Regions from separate parts of the Iodidimonas sp. SYSU 1G8 genome, predicted to be linked through region 3. Evidence: riboswitches for the same ligand, from Rfam matches in the RefSeq annotation. Region 3 holds a riboswitch; each other region holds the start of a gene.
The links. Region 3 has a riboswitch for cobalamin ahead of WJU17_RS00455 (hypothetical protein). Riboswitches for the same ligand answer to the same signal wherever they lie in the genome.
Positions count from the first base shown of each region.

Region 1: linked by a shared signal. The riboswitch ahead of WJU17_RS01060 (ribonucleoside-diphosphate reductase subunit alpha) and the one ahead of WJU17_RS00455 (hypothetical protein) in region 3 are both predicted to bind cobalamin.
Region 2: linked by a shared signal. The riboswitch ahead of WJU17_RS14835 (TonB-dependent receptor) and the one ahead of WJU17_RS00455 (hypothetical protein) in region 3 are both predicted to bind cobalamin.

Region 1 covers NZ_JBBYXJ010000001.1:216,069-221,188, reverse strand. Annotated here, with positions in the region: gene WJU17_RS01065 (PLP-dependent transferase) at 1-952, opposite strand, end outside; cobalamin riboswitch at 1,196-1,406, shown strand; gene WJU17_RS01060 (ribonucleoside-diphosphate reductase subunit alpha) at 1,498-3,453, shown strand; gene WJU17_RS01055 (ribonucleotide-diphosphate reductase subunit beta) at 3,444-4,550, shown strand; gene WJU17_RS01050 (thioesterase family protein) at 4,579-5,120, opposite strand, start outside.
Region 2 covers NZ_JBBYXJ010000002.1:802,694-807,813, forward strand. Annotated here, with positions in the region: gene WJU17_RS14825 (isoprenylcysteine carboxylmethyltransferase family protein) at 1-82, shown strand, start outside; gene WJU17_RS14830 (DHA2 family efflux MFS transporter permease subunit) at 142-1,626, shown strand; cobalamin riboswitch at 1,684-1,883, shown strand; gene WJU17_RS14835 (TonB-dependent receptor) at 2,063-4,030, shown strand; gene WJU17_RS14840 (ABC transporter substrate-binding protein) at 4,035-4,886, shown strand; gene WJU17_RS14845 (iron ABC transporter permease) at 4,883-5,120, shown strand, end outside.
Region 3 covers NZ_JBBYXJ010000001.1:87,880-92,999, forward strand. Annotated here, with positions in the region: gene cbiB (adenosylcobinamide-phosphate synthase CbiB) at 1-413, shown strand, start outside; gene cobU (bifunctional adenosylcobinamide kinase/adenosylcobinamide-phosphate guanylyltransferase) at 397-906, opposite strand; gene cobS (adenosylcobinamide-GDP ribazoletransferase) at 903-1,664, opposite strand; gene cobT (nicotinate-nucleotide--dimethylbenzimidazole phosphoribosyltransferase) at 1,654-2,682, opposite strand; gene WJU17_RS00455 (hypothetical protein) at 2,679-3,239, opposite strand; cobalamin riboswitch at 3,345-3,556, opposite strand; gene cysD (sulfate adenylyltransferase subunit CysD) at 3,683-4,603, opposite strand; gene WJU17_RS00465 (P-II family nitrogen regulator) at 4,650-5,000, opposite strand; gene WJU17_RS00470 (DUF2309 domain-containing protein) at 5,003-5,120, opposite strand, start outside.

The sequences.
Region 1 (5,120 bases), 130 kb from region 3:
CGCCGCGGGCGGCGAGCCACGCCGCGACCTTGTTGGCATTGGCGCAGTGCCGCTCCATCCGCAGCGGCAGCGTCTCCAGCCCCTGCGCGATCATGAACGCATTCATCGGGCTCAGTGCGGGGCCAAGGTCACGCAGCAGCACTGTCCGCGCGCGCATGATGTAGGCGATGGGTCCCAGCGGCCGGACCGCGTCGGTCCAGACCGCGCCATGATAGCTCGGATCGGGCTGGGTGAGATTGGGCTGACGGTCGGAATGCGCCTCCCAGTCGAAGCGTCCGCTGTCGATGATCATGCCGCCGATCGAAGTGCCGTGACCGCCGATATATTTGGTCAGGGAGTACACGATGATGGCCGCGCCATGGTCAAACGGCCGGCACAGCAGCGGCGCGGCCGTGTTGTCCATGATCAGCGGGATCCCTGCCTCGCGTCCGATGGCCGCCACTTCCGAAATGGGGAAGACCTGCAACTTGGGATTCGGCAACGTCTCGGCGTAATAGGCCCGGGTGCGCGCATCGGTTGCCCGGCGGAAATTCTCCGGGTCGGAGGGATCGACGAAGCGGACCTCGATGCCTTGGGCGCGCAACGTATTGGCGAACAGATTCCAGGTCCCGCCATAGAGATCGGTCGAGCTCACCACATTGTCGCCCGCCGATGCCAGGTTCTGAAGCGACAGCGCCGACGCAGCCTGTCCCGAAGCGACCGCGAGCGCGGCCGCGCCGCCCTCCAAGGCCGCCATCCGGTCTTCCAGCACCCCGGTCGTCGGGTTCATGATCCGGGTATAGACATTTCCCAACTCCTCCAGCGCGAACAGACGGCGCGCATGGTCCGCGTCGCGGAACTGGTAGGACGTGGTTTGATAGATCGGCACGGCCACCGCGCCGGTCGTGGAATCGGCGCGATAGCCTGCGTGGAGCACCAGTGTTTCAGGGTTCGGGCTCTTTGTTCCACTCATGTGAGGCTCCTTGGACGATGCCAGTATGGTTGGCGAGCATGCCCGGCAGCCATGCCGGATGCAACGCCCCCACCTCATGCCGCCGCCAAAACTCCCCCATGCGGGCAGCATAATACCCCTCGTGACCGGAGACAATTCGGGCTCCAGCGCCAAGGTCCGCGGCTTCGCTTGGGGTTGCCGATGTCAACCTGATTATCACGAAATCGCGATCATCAATGCGCTTGACGATACCCCCTGCCGAGCACAAGATGTTGCGTCCACGGTGCCTCGAACAGTCATATTTGGGGTAAAAGGGAAGCCGGGAAGCAGGCAAAAACCCTGCGAATCCGGGGCTGCCCCCGCAACTGTAGGCGGCGAGCAACTGTCGTTCGCGTCACTGGCGGCAACGCCGGGAAGGCCAGGCAGAAGCGGTGACCCGCAAGCCAGGAAACCTGCCGTGGAAGTTGGAAACGTCCCTGGGCGGAGGGCCTTGGGGGTGCATGCCGGAGTTTAGCGCCGGATAGCGTCCTTCGATTCCCCGCCACGAGAAGAGAAAGAAACGCTGTATGTCTTCGCTCGCTTACGACTTCGACCGTAACGGACATCTGGTGCCGCAACAGCAGCCCGCAGCGCGTCTTCCCATTCCACCATCGCAGCTTCCCTTCAAATTCTCGGCGGACGCGTCATCGGCCGAGCCGGCCAAGCGCGCGCCGCTGCCCATGCCGCTGGCGCCGAAGCCGACCCCGGCCGACCTCGTGCTCGATCGCGGCCGCGACGCCCTGCTGACGCCCTTCGGCAAGGCGACGCTCGAAGATCGGTACCTGCTGCCCGGCGAGTCCTACCAGGATATGTTCGCGCGCGTCGCCTGTGCCTATGCCGACGATGTGGAACACGCGCAGCGCATCTATGACGCGGTCTCGCGGCTGTGGTTCATGCCCGCGACGCCGATCCTGTCCAATGGCGGCACCACGCGCGGCCTGCCGATCTCATGCTTCCTCAACACGGTGCCCGATTCCCTCGACGGCATCGTCGACATCTGGAACGAGAATGTCGCGCTGGCGTCCAATGGCGGCGGCATCGGCACCTATTGGGGCAACGTGCGCTCCATCGGCGAGCCGGTGAAGGGCTGCGGCGAGACCTCGGGGATCGTGCCTTTCATCCATGTGATGGACAGCCTGACCCTGGCGATCAGCCAGGGTTCGCTGCGCCGTGGCTCGGCGGCCGTCTATCTGGACATTCACCATCCGGAAATCGAGGAGTTCCTCGAAATCCGCAAGGCGTCCGGCGATTTCAACCGCAAGGGCCTGAACCTGCACCACGGCATCAACGTCACCGATGCCTTCATGGAAGCGGTGCGCGACGGCGCCATGTTCCCTCTGGTCAGCCCGAAGACCGGCCAGACCATCCGCGAGGTCAACGCCCGCCAGCTCTGGCAGCGCATCCTGGAGACGCGCATCCAGACCGGTGAGCCCTACATCCTCAATATCGACGCGGTGAACCGGGCATTGCCCAAGCATCAGCGCGATCTCGGCCTGAAGGTGTCCACGTCCAATCTGTGCAGCGAGATCACCCTGCCGACCGGTGTCGACCACCATGGCGAGGAGCGCACGGCCGTGTGCTGCCTGTCGTCGCTGAACGTCGAGACCTGGGATCAGTGGAACAACGAGCCGGGCTTCATCGAGGATGTCATGCGCTTCCTCGACAACGTGATGACCCAGTTCATCGAAGAAGCGCCCGACAGCATGAAGCGCGCCCGCTATTCGGCGTTCCGCGAGCGGTCGGTCGGCCTGGGCGTCATGGGCTTCCACTCGTTCCTGCAGGCGCGCGGCATTCCCTTCGAGAGCGCCATGGCCAAGTCGTGGAACATGAAAATCTTCCGCAAGATCCGCCGCGAGGCCGACGCGGCCTCGGTCGCGCTGGCGGAAGAGCGCGGCCCCTGCCCCGATGCGCTGGAGCGCGGCATGAAGGCGCGCTTCAGCCACAAGCTGGCCATCGCCCCGACCGCCTCGATCAGCATCATCTGCGGCGGCACCAGCGCCTGCATCGAGCCGATCCCGGCCAACATCTATACCCACAAGACGCTGTCCGGCGCCTTCCCGGTCCGCAATCCGTATCTGCAGGACCTGCTCGCGCGCAAGGGCGAGGATACCGCGGAAACCTGGCAGTCCATCGTCGAGCATGAAGGTTCGGTGCAGCATCTGGCGTGCCTGGACGAAGACGAGAAGGCGGTATTCCGCACCGCGTTCGAGATCGACCAGCGCTGGCTGATCGACCTGGCGGCCGACCGGACGCCCTTCATCTGCCAGAGCCAGTCCCTGAACCTCTATCTGCCAGCGGACATCGACAAGTGGGACTTGCACATGCTGCACTGGACCGCTTGGGAAAAGGGCATCAAGAGCCTGTATTACTGCCGCTCGAAATCGATCAGCCGCGCCGCTTTCGCGGGCCAGCTCGAAAAGGCCGAGATGCACGTGGTCCAGGGTGAGCGCACGGATTACGAGGAGTGCCTCGCATGTCAGTGAGCGACCTGTCCCATGTCGACCCGCGCAGCCTGATCGGTACCGGCAAGGTCGGCCTGCTGACGGCCACCGGCACCTATGACGTCGATCGCTATCCATGGGCCTACGATTTCTGGAAACGCCAGCAGCAGACGCACTGGATGGGCGAAGAGGTGCCGCTTGGCGCGGACATCAAGGACTGGACCTCGGACCGTGTGACGCCGGCCGAGCGCGCCCTGCTGACCCAGATTTTCCGCTTCTTTACCCAGTCGGACGTGGAAGTGGGCGACAACTATCTGAAGCGCTACATCCCGATCTTCCAGCCGATCGAGGTGCAGATGATGATGGCCGCCTTCACCAACATGGAAACGGTGCATATCGACGCCTACGCCCTGCTGCTGAAGACGCTGGGCATGCCGAAGGCCGAATTCGAAGCGTTCCGCGACTATCGTGAAATGCGCGACAAGGCCGACTACATGCACACCTTCGGTGTCGGCACGGTGTCGGACGTGGCCCGTACGCTGGCCATGTTCGGCGCGTTCACCGAGGGCATGTCGCTGTTCGCCAGCTTCGCCATGCTGCTGAACTTCCCGCGCCACAACAAGATGAACGGCATGGGCCAGATCGTGTCATGGTCGGTGCGGGACGAGAGCCTGCACTGCGAGGGCATCATTCGGCTTTACCATCAGTGGAATCGCGAAACCGGCGCCGTGACCAAGGCCGTGCGCGACGACATCATCGACGTGGCCAAGACCATGGTCCATCTGGAGGAACAATTCGTCGATCTGGCCTTTGGCCTGGGCGGGATCCAGGGCATGACCGCCGAGGACATCCGCGCCTATGTTCGTTATGTCGCCGACTGGCGGCTGACCCAGCTGAAGCTGTCGCCCGTGTTCGGCTACTTCAGCGAGCACGACAACACCTACAGCCAGATCAAGGCGCATCCGCTGCCGTGGCTGGTGGAAATCCTGAACGGTGTCGAGCACGCCAACTTCTTCGAGCAGCGCGCCACGGAATATTCGAAGGGCGCGACAAAGGGAAGCTGGGATGGCGCCAATGGCGTCTGGGCCGCCTTCGATGCCAAGCGCCAGCCGAAGGAAGAGCAGAAGCTGCTGGTCTAGGGATCAGGAACCTTGTTTCCGGCCGGCCTCAGGCTCTCGCCTTGGGCGACATCAGCTTCTGGATCTGCCGGGAATCAGCGACCAGCCTGTCCTGCGAATCCCAAATCTCGCCGTCTTCCTCGAAGAATCCGCGCGTCAAAAGGCGCGTGGTGAAACGGAACCGCAGCCACCCCGGCGCGGGGCGCCGGCGCAGATGGGTGGTCAGCTCGATTGTCGGCACCCAGCCGGTCGCGCCGACCACGTTGAAGATCGCCGGCGGCACGGCATCGGCGAACATCAGAACCGAATACAGATCGGGCTCGAGCCCATCCTTGAAACGGATATAGCCCGCCATCTCCCCGACCCCGTGCGGCGTCGCCCTCGCCCAGCCCATGTGGGTGGGGTGAAAGCGCATGTCGATCAGTTCCTGGAACTTGGGCGACTTGCCTTCCACATAGGGGTGCTCGACGCACTCTTCCGGCGGCGGCAGGTCCGGCGGGGTCGCATGCACGACCGACTTGCCGGTCGCCAGATCGAAATCGGTGAAGGTGGCGGTGAAATGGGTTCGCTGCACACCTTCCTGGATCAGCC
Region 2 (5,120 bases), on a different contig from region 3:
GTATGGTGTTGTGTTCAGCCTGCTGAATGCCGCCATCCTCGCCGTGCGTATTTCGGCCGAGAACAAGGCGCTCGCGCGGTGAGCGTGCCGCCGGCCATGGAAAGACCGGTGTCGGTCGCGACATGGGTGGGCTTTGCCGCCATGTGCCTCGGCATGTTCATGGCGATCCTCGACATCCAGATCGTCGTCACGTCCATGCCGGCGATCCAGAGTGCGCTGGGTATTGCGCCCGAGCGCATGAGCTGGATCCAGACCTCCTATCTGATCGCCGAGATCATCGCGATTCCCCTAACGGGACTTCTGACACGCATGCTCACCATGCGGGTGCTGTTCGTGGCCGCGGTCTGTCTGTTCAGCGCCGCCTCGCTGGGCTGCGCGCTCAGTGACGGGTTCGCCGGGCTGATCGCCTGGCGTGTCGTTCAGGGCTTTGCCGGCGGCGTTCTCATTCCGCTGGTGTTCGCCGCCGTCTTCCTGCTGTTTCCCGCGAGGCTGCAGGGCATCGCCACCACCATTGGCGGCGTCCTCGCCGTGCTGGCGCCCACCATAGGTCCGCTGGTGGGCGGCTGGATCACCGAGACGTTCTCATGGCACTGGCTGTTCCTGGTCAATGTGGCGCCGGGGATGCTCGCCGCCATGCTGGCATTTTTCGCTCTGCCGCGTCAGCGACCCGACTGGAAGCATGCGGCCGTGATCGACTGGCCGGCGCTGCTGCTGATGGCGTCGGCGCTGGCCGCGCTGGAGATCGGGCTCAAGGAGGCGCCGCAACGAGGGTGGGTCTCGACCGTGGTCGTCGGATTGCTGATCCTGAGTGTCGTGGCCTCCATCACCTTCGTGCGCCGGACACTGAAGCGATACTGGCCAATCGTCGATCTCAGGACATTCCATGACCGCCTCTTCAGCGTGGGATGCGTGTTGAGTTTCGTGCTCGGCGTGGGCCTTTACGGCTCGGTTTACCTCATGCCGGTGTTCCTGGGATTCGTCCGGGGCTACGGACCGCTGGAGATCGGCACGGTCATGCTGGTAACTGGCCTGGCCCAGCTGGCGACCGCGCCTCTCGTGGTCTGGCTCGAACGGCGGGTCGACGCGAGGCTGCTGACGGCCTGCGGCTTTACCCTGTTTGGCATCGGCATGGGCATGAGCGTCTTCCAGACTCCGCAGGCGGGCTTCGACGAGATGCTTTGGCCGCAGATCGTGCGTGGCAGCGCGATCATGCTCTGCCTCCTGCCGCCCACGCGTCTCGCGCTGGGTCACCTACCGCCCGAGCGCGTGGCGGACGCCAGCGGCCTGTTCAACCTGATGCGCAATCTGGGCGGGGCGATCGGTATTGCCCTCATCGACACGGTGATCTACGGCCGCGCGGCGCATCATGTCACCCAGCTGGCGGCGGATCTGATGGCTGGCAGCCGCGACGCGGCGCAGTTCGTCGGTTTGCCGCTCAAATTCTTCAAGGGCGTTCCGTTGAGCGGCCTGGACAGCGGCGCCATCGACTTCGCCCGTCCGCTGGTCGAGAAGGCCGGGCTGGTGATGGCGATCAACGAGGCGTGGGCCATGCTGAGTGCGATCACTGTTCTGGCCGTGCTCGCCCTGCTGGCGGTCGCTCCGCGCCGTCGGCGCCCGCGCGGCTGATCCGGAACCGCACGGGAGATACGCCTTTCTCGGCAATTGTAATCCGCCTGTAAGCGGCGTAGGTTCCGCCGCGATGGTGCCCGTGAGGGCTTCAAAGGGAACACGGAAAGGCTGAAGCAGGCCCAGGCCGTGGCTGTCCCCGCAACTGTAAGCGGCGAGTTTCGATGCGATTGACCACTGAGGCCTTGTGCCTTGGGAAGGTGCATCGAGGCGGCGACCCGCGAGCCAGGAGACCTGCCATCGCGTCGTCCTTCCAGCTACCGGGGTAGTGGGTGGTGCGGGTTTCCGCTGTGACGACACCGTAACTGGGTCGCACGCTGGTGGAAGCCGTACAATGGGACGTTGCCTGTCCTTCCTTTCAAGACAAACGACGCGAAACGCGTCCGGCTCGCCGTGCCCGTTCGACCTCCTGACCTTGTGGCTGTGGAGGAAACCGATGCCAATCAATAGAACAAGCCGGCGCAACCGGACATTCGTCAGCGCGGTCGCGCTTTTCGCGGTCGCGACTGGTCACGCCGTCGCCGCCGATGGCGTGCTGCCCGGCGATACCATCGTGGTGACCGGGGCCATGACGCCCGCGCCCGCCTCGGAGCTGGGCTATTCCCTGTCGGTGCTCACCGAGCAGGATATCGTGCAGCGCCAGAATCCGGTCGTCTCGGATCTGCTGCGCAGCGTGCCCAGCGTATCGGTCAGCCGCTCGGGCGGCCCGGGACAGCTCACCCAGATCCGCATGCGCGGCGCGGAAGGCAACCATACGCTGGTACTGATCGACGGCGTCGAGGCCAACGAGCTGAACTTCAACGGCGAATTCGACTATGCCTCGCTGCTGGCCGTGGGCGTCGAGCGAATCGAGGTGCTGCGCGGTGCCCAGAGCGCGCTCTATGGTTCAGATGCCTTGGGCGGCGTCATCAACATCATCACCAAGGGCGGCAAGCCGGGCTTCCAGGCGGAAGGCTCGGTCGAAGGCGGCTCGTTCGGGCAGCGCCAGGTGACGGCGCTGATGTCCGGCGGCGTCGAACGCTTCTATGGCGCGGTCTCTGCCGGCTATTTCGGTACTGACGGCATCAACTTGTCCCGCATGGGCACGGAAAAGGATGGATCGCGCGTCTTCACGGTCAGCGGCAAGGCGACAGCTCTGCTCAGTGACAGCTTCCGGCTGGATGGCACCGCGCGGCTGGTCGACAGCCACAGCGAGACCGACCGGCAGGATTTCGATTTTCCGTCGACGCCGACCAACGGCCTGATCATTGATTCCAGCGACGAGCAGGACAATCGCCAGTTCTATGGCCGGCTGGGCGGCGAACTCTCGCTGTTCGAGGGCACGTGGATTCACAAGGCGGCGGTTCTCTATGCCGACACCGAACGTGAATACATCAACGACAGCAGCGATCTCACGGGCAACAGCGGCTCGCGGCTGAAGTTCGAGTACCAGAACACGGTCAACTTCCAGACCCCGTCCTTTCTCGACGCGGACCACCATGTCACTGTCGCGTTCGAGCGCGAGGAGCAGGATTTCCAGAACTACGGCGCCGTCCCGGACGCGCTGGAGAACCAGAAGCGTTCCGACAGCCAGAACAGCTTCATCGGCGAGTACCGCGTCGGCTTTGCCGAACAGGTGTTCCTGTCCGCCGGCGTGCGTCATGACGACAACGAACTGTTCGCCGACGCCACCACCTACCGCCTCGCGGCGTCCTGGCGGATTCCTGGCAGCGGTACACGCCTGCACGGCAGCCACGGCACGGCGATCACCAATCCCGGCTTCTTCGAACTGTTCGGTTACTTCCCGGATTTCTTCGTCGGCAACCCCGGCCTGAGCCCGGAACGCTCGAGCAGCTTCGACGTCGGTGTCGAGCAGAAGTTCTGGGGTGACCGGATCACCGTCGACGTGACCTATTTCGACGCCAATCTGCACGACGAGATCGTCACGGTATTCGACTCCAATACCTTCCTGACCTCGGTGGAGAATCTGGTCGGCAAAAGCCGCCGCAAGGGTCTCGAGCTGATGCTTTCGGCCAATCTGACGGACGAGCTGTCCATCGGCGGCAGCTATACCTACACCAGCTCCAGGCAGCCGGCCGGCGGTCGTGAAGTGCGCCGTCCCAAGCATCTGGGCAATATCAACGTGAACTACGCGTTCGCGTCCGGTCGCGGCAACGTCAATCTCGACCTGTCGTATAATGGCAAGCAACTCGACAATGAATTCGTCGATACGACGCCTGAATTCATGGTGACGCTCGACGATTACCTGTTGGTGACCCTGGCGGCGAGCTATCGCCTGACCGAAGCCGTCGAAATCTACGGCCGGGTCGAGAATATGATCGACCAGGATTACGAGGAAGTGTTCTCCTACCGCTCCCCGGGCATTGGCGCGTTCGCCGGCCTGCGGGTGAAACTGGGAGAGTAAAGGAATGAAGGCGGCGGGTTGGCATGGCGTTTTGTTCTGCCTGCTCGCCGCCTGTTTCTGCCTGCCCGCCGAGGCGGCGCCCCGGCGCATCGTCTCCATGGGTCTGTGCACCGACCAGCTCGTGATGATGCTGGCCGATGAAGACACCATCCAGTCGGTCCACTGGGTCACGCAGGAAGCGGATGACTCCGCCATGGCCGGACGGGCCGCCCGCTACACAGCCAATCATGGCCTGGCCGAGGAGGTGCTGCGCATGCGGCCGGACCTCGTCTTCGCCGATGGTACCACATCGCCCCTCGCCACCGCCCTGCTGCGGCGCCAGGGCATTCCCATCGTCACCGTGCCCGTCGCCGATACGTTCGAGGGGACACGACGTAACATCCGGCAGGTGGCGGCCGCGCTGGGACGGCCCGCGAAGGGCGAGGCGATGGTCGCCGACTTCGACGCCGCGCTGGTTCGCACGAAGGGCGCCTTGGCCGGCGAAAACAGGCGCGCCCTGGTCTATGGCGCGAACGGCTTCTCCGCCGGCGTGCCCAGCCTGTTCAACGACGTCCTGACCCATCTCGGCTTGACGAATATCGCGGCCAGGCCGGGCATGGCCGGCTGGGTCAGCATGTCGGTCGAGGATGTGCTGCGGGCCGATCCGGATCTGCTGATCCTGGGCGAATATCGTCCCGAAGCGCCCTCCCAGGCCAATCTGATGCTGGAGCATCCGGCGCTGCGGGCCTTGCGGCGTGACCGTCCCGTCGTCAGCGTGGCGACCAATCTCTGGAACTGCGGCACGCCCTTCGTGGCCCGCGCGGCCGCCGTTCTTGTCGAACAGGTGCGCGGCATCGACACGGTGGCGCGGCCATGACGGGGGCGCGCGTCATTCGGGGTCCGGTACTGTACGGGCTGCTGGGCGGCCTCGTCGTCGCGCTGTTCGTGCTCTCCATCATGATCGGGCGCGGCGGCGCGTGGCTTCCCGCGGGAAGCGGCCTCGATCCCGCGGTCGCCGATATCATCCTCTACGAGGTGAGGCTGCCGCGCGCCTTGCTCGGCGTGCTCGCCGGCGCGTCGCTGGGGCTTTGCGGGGCCGCGTTGCAGGGGT
Region 3 (5,120 bases):
ATACCGCCGATTCCATGATCGGCCACCGCACGCCGCGTCACGAGGCCTATGGCTGGGCGGCGGCACGAATGGATGACGCCCTCAACTGGATTCCGGCGCGGTTAAGCGGCGTGTTGATCGCCCTCTGCGCCGGCGCGACCGCGGCAAGGGCGCTTCGCGTGATGCGCCGCGACGCGCGGCACCATCGGTCCCCCAATGCGGGCTGGCCCGAAGCGGCGATGGCCGGAGCGCTGGGTGTGCGTCTGTCTGGCCCGCGCCTCTATGCCGGCAGAATGTCGGCCGAGCCCTGGCTGGGCGTGGACGGCGCCGATCCAGGCGGCCACCATATGCAAAGGGCGCTCGCCATCACGGTCAGGGTGTTCGTGTTGCTCTTCGTCCTGGTCGCGGCGGCGGCGCTTATCCTTTCAGTCTGAGCGGCAGGCCGGCGGCGATGAATTCGACGGTGCTCACCCTGGCGGCGACCGCCTGATTGAGGCGGCCCTGCGCGTCGCGGAAGGCCCGGCCCAGCGGCGTCTCGGGCACAAGTCCCAGGCCGACCTCGTTGGAGACCAGAATGACGCGGCCTGGACAGTCGGCGAGCGCCTGGACGAGGCGCCGGGTTTCCGCCTCGATATCCCGTCCGGCTTCCATGAGGTTGGAAAGCCACAGCGTCAGACAATCCACCAGCAAGGCCCGCTCTGGGCGTGTCTCGCGCCGAAGGACCTGGGCCAGCTCCAGCGGTTCCTCCACCGTGCGCCAGTGGGGGCCGCGCTCGGCCCGGTGCCGGGCGATACGGTCCGTCATTTCGCCGTCCCGTGCTTCGGCGGTCGCGAGGTAGATCGGCGACGGCATGGCGTCGGCCAGGGCCAGTGCCCGGCGCGTCTTGCCGGAACGGGCGCCGCCGAGGATGAGGAAACTGTCCGTCATAGCGTCACCCAGAGGCTCGAGGCGACGACCAGGCAGGCGATTTCGGCGGCTTGCGCCGCCGCGCCGAGCGCATCGCCCGTGTACCCGCCCAGATGCCGGCGGGACAGCAGCATCACGGCAAGGCTGGCCACCAGCGCCGCGATGACCAGGATGAGACCGCTGGCGCCCAGGGCGGCGAGAGTGATGAGCGTCGTCGCGGCCCAGCCCGCGATGAGCGACGGCAGCGGCGGCGCTCCGGCGCTCCGGGCCAGGCCATCCTCGCGGGCGGCGGGCAGGACGGCGAGCAGCAGCAGCGCCCCACCGCGCGCCAGCGCGCCGGCGGCGATCCAGACCGCGAGGACCATGGGCGGCGCCATGGCCGCGAGCGCTGCGGCACGCAGCCCCAATGAGAGGATGAGGGCGGCGCCTCCATAGGTGCCGATCCTGCTGTCGCGCATGATCTCCAGCTTGCGCTCACGGGTGCGCCCGCCGCCGATGCCATCGCAGAAATCCGCCAGACCGTCCTCGTGGAAGCAGCCGGTCGCCAGCAGAGTCGCCGCCAGCCCGAGCAGAACCGCGACCAGCAACGACAGGCCAGCCCACTGCGCGATCAGGGCGGTGACTCCGCCAATGCCGCCGATCACCGCGCCGACCACAGGATAGGCCCAGACGGCGCGGGCGGTCAGGCCCTCATCATGGCCCGGGACGGGCCAGGCGGGCAGTCGCGTCAGCAGCATGATGGCCGCCGCCAGCTCGTCGCGGCGACGGCTAATCCACATGGCCGTCTTCGCTGCTGACACCGGCTTCCGCGAAGGTCGCCATGCCGTTGTGCGTGGCGACCGCGCCGCGCAGCACCGAGACGGCCAGCAGGGCGCCCGTTCCTTCGCCAAGACGCATGCGCAGGGACAGCAGCGGCGTCAGCCCGAAAGCGGCAAGCAGTTTCCGGTGGCCCGGTTCCGCCGACACATGTCCCGCGATGCAATGGGCGAGGATATCGGGCGAGTGCGCGGCCAGTGGCGCGAGCGCGGCGCAGACGACGAATCCGTCGAGCAGCACGGGTACGCGGCGCAGCCGCGCGGCCACGATGGCGCCCGCGATAGCGCATAGTTCACGCCCGCCCAGGCTCGCGAGGGTCTGGAACGGATCTCGCGCCGCCGTGCCGTGTCGCGCCAGCGCGCGATCGACGATCGCGGCCTTGTGGGCGACGCCCTTGCCCGTCATGCCGGTGCCGGGACCCGCCCAGTCCGCGCCTGCGCCGCCGTAGCTGGCCGCGCACAGGGCCGCCGCCACCGTGGTGTTGCCGATGCCCATTTCGCCGAGCACGAGAATATCCGTGCCTTCATCCACGGCGGCCGCGCCGCTGTTCAGGGCGGCCAGAACCTCGTCATCCGAGAGCGCCGGCATTTCCGAGATATCGCCCGTCGGCCTGTCGAGCTCCAACGCCACGACCGAAAGGTCGGCGCCGACCGTGCCGGCCAGCGCGTTGACCGCCGCGCCGCCCGACCTGAAATTGGCGACCATCTGGGCGGTCACCGCGGCGGGAAAGGGCGAGATGCCCTGCGCCGTCACGCCGTGATTGCCGGCGAAGACAATGGCCTGAACCCGGTCGGCGCGCGGCGTTCCCTGCCAGCCCGCCATGAACAGGGCCAGTCCCTCGAGGCGCCCCAGCGCGCCGGGCGGTTTGGTCAGCTGACCCTGCCGCCCGGCGGCTCTCTCGATGGACGCCGGATCCGCCCCGGGCAGCTGGCGCAACAGGTGCGCCAGCGTTTCCGGTGTCTCGAACAGGCGGTTGCTCACGCCCGCGCCGTTCCCGTCAGGGCGTGCCGGGCGCGCGGCGCGATGCCCAACCGTTGTCCGGCATACTGCAGGCCGAGGAGGAGCAGCAGTGATCCCGCGTTGATGGCCACCATGTTGGCGATGATCCGGCCGTTGAACGCGCCATGCGGCGAGAGCATGGCGGCGGTCACCGACATCGTCGCCTGCCAGACGAGGCAGGCCGCGGTGAATGTCAGGAGGACGCGCAGCAGGGGCGATTTGCCGGCGGCGTATCGCGCCGTCTCGAACGCGGCCCAGACCGCGAGCATGCAGCCGATACCCATGGCCACGCCCCACGCGATAGTACTGAACTTCAGGGAATAGCCCAGGAAGCCGAAGCCGGTGGCCTGATTGGCCAGAAAGACGGCGCCCGCGAGCAGGAACGCATCGGTTCGGTTCATGTTGAGCCCCGCCAGCGTCACGAGCGCCACGAAGGGCGCCACGCAGGAGAAGGGAAGGCTGAGAAGGACACTGGCGGTGTTGAGCAGAGCAAGCCAGGCCCACCGCCTGGCATCGTCATTGTCATGAAGGTAGTTCATTGTTCTCTCCGGTTGCGGCGGACTGCCGGCCGGAAAGGATGCCAGGACTGGACGGCACGGCAGGCGCCGGCCACCAGAACGCAACCCACCGGGACACCCCGCCCGTAGACGTTCATGGATACCGGCAGGTCTCCTGGCTCGCGGGTCGCCGCCATCCCGTCCGCCTTCCCGGCTCGCGCCAGTGGCATGGATCGACAGGATGGCTCGCCGCTTACAGTTGCGGGGGCAGCCCCGGCTTTGCCTCGTCACCAAGGCGCACCGGGTTCCCTCTTAGCTCCGGCCATGGCGACCGGAGAACCGAACCCGCGCCTATGTTGCAGGACCGGCGGCGCCGGTCAAACTCTTCCTGCGCGCGACGGTGATGCGCGGGCCCCTCGCTCGGCATCGAGACCCGGACCGACCACACAGCCGAGCTGGCGGATGGGAGGCCGCTCCGTCACCACTCAGAAGTACCCGACCTGCTTCTTCTTCTCCATCGACGCCGCCTCGTCATGATCGACGGCGCGGCCTTGGCGCTCGGAGGTTTTCGCGAGCAGCATCTCCTGGATGACCTGGGTAAGGTTCTGTGCGGCGCTTTCGGTCGCACCTGTCAGCGGATAGCACCCGAGTGTACGGAACCGGACGCGGCGCTGCGTGATCACGTCCTCGGGGCCAAGGCGCATGCGATGGTCGTCGACAACCAGCAACAGGCCATCACGCTCGATCGTCGGACGTTCCTCCGCGAGATAGAGGGGAACGATCGGGATCTTTTCGCGCAGGATGTATTGCCAGATGTCCAGCTCCGTCCAGTTGGAGATTGGAAAGACCCGGATGGTTTCGCCTTTGGCTTTTCGCGTGTTGTAGAGCGCCCAGAGTTCGGGCCGCTGGTTTTTCGGATCCCAGCCATGGCTTGCCGAGCGGAACGAAAAGATGCGTTCCTTGGCACGTGCCTTTTCCTCGTCCCGACGGGCGCCGCCAAAGGCCACGTCAAAGCCATGCCGGTCGAGCGCGGCCTTGAGCGGATCGATCAACATCATCTGGGCGTAGATACCGGTGGGCGTGTCGAACGGGTTGATGCCAAGCCGCTCGGCGTCCTCGTTACGCTCGACCAGAAGTTGAAGTCCATATCGTTCCGCCATTCCGTCGCGGTGGGTCAGCAGGTCGCGGAAATCCCATCCGGACTCGATGTGCAGAAAGGGAAATGGCGGCGGTGAGGGAAAGAAGGCCTTCACCGCGAGGTGAAGCATCACCGAGCTGTCCTTGCCGACGGAATACAGGAAGACGGGGTTTTCGGCCCCGGCCGCTACTTCGCGCATGATGTGGATGGACTCGGCTTCGAGCCGGTCAAGATGCGTCAGGGTCATTACCGCACTCTCACGTTGCACGCATGGCGATGGTGACAATGAAACCGCCCGTCGTGGTTCATCGCGCTCACGCCGGTGACTTCGCGAAGTAGTCGGAGCGCATGACCTCCACATCGGACAGAAATGTCACGCCCGGACGCTTCTCGAACAGGCGCGCGAGACCTCGCGCGACCTCGGAGATGATCTTTTCCTCCGCGACCCCGACGAACATGACGAGCCCGCTTTGATCATTGAAGATCGTTTTGCCCTGATGAAAGCCGCTGTGGCCCATACCGGCGACGTCGCGGATCATGCTCCACCCGCCGACACCAGCGGTCTTGAGCAGATCTTCAACGAGGAGGCGGTCTTCGGCGAGGAGCACGATTTCGATCTTCTTGAGCCGGTGCAGCCTGAGCTCACCGAAAGTGGCGTCGGTCATGGTCAAATCTCCAGTTCATGGATTGTGGGAGCGACGGAGAGCTCCGCGTCCCGTTCATCATCGGGCAGCCAGCGAAGCGCCTTGCCGGTGTGCGGGTCCATGACCACCAGCGTGACCCAG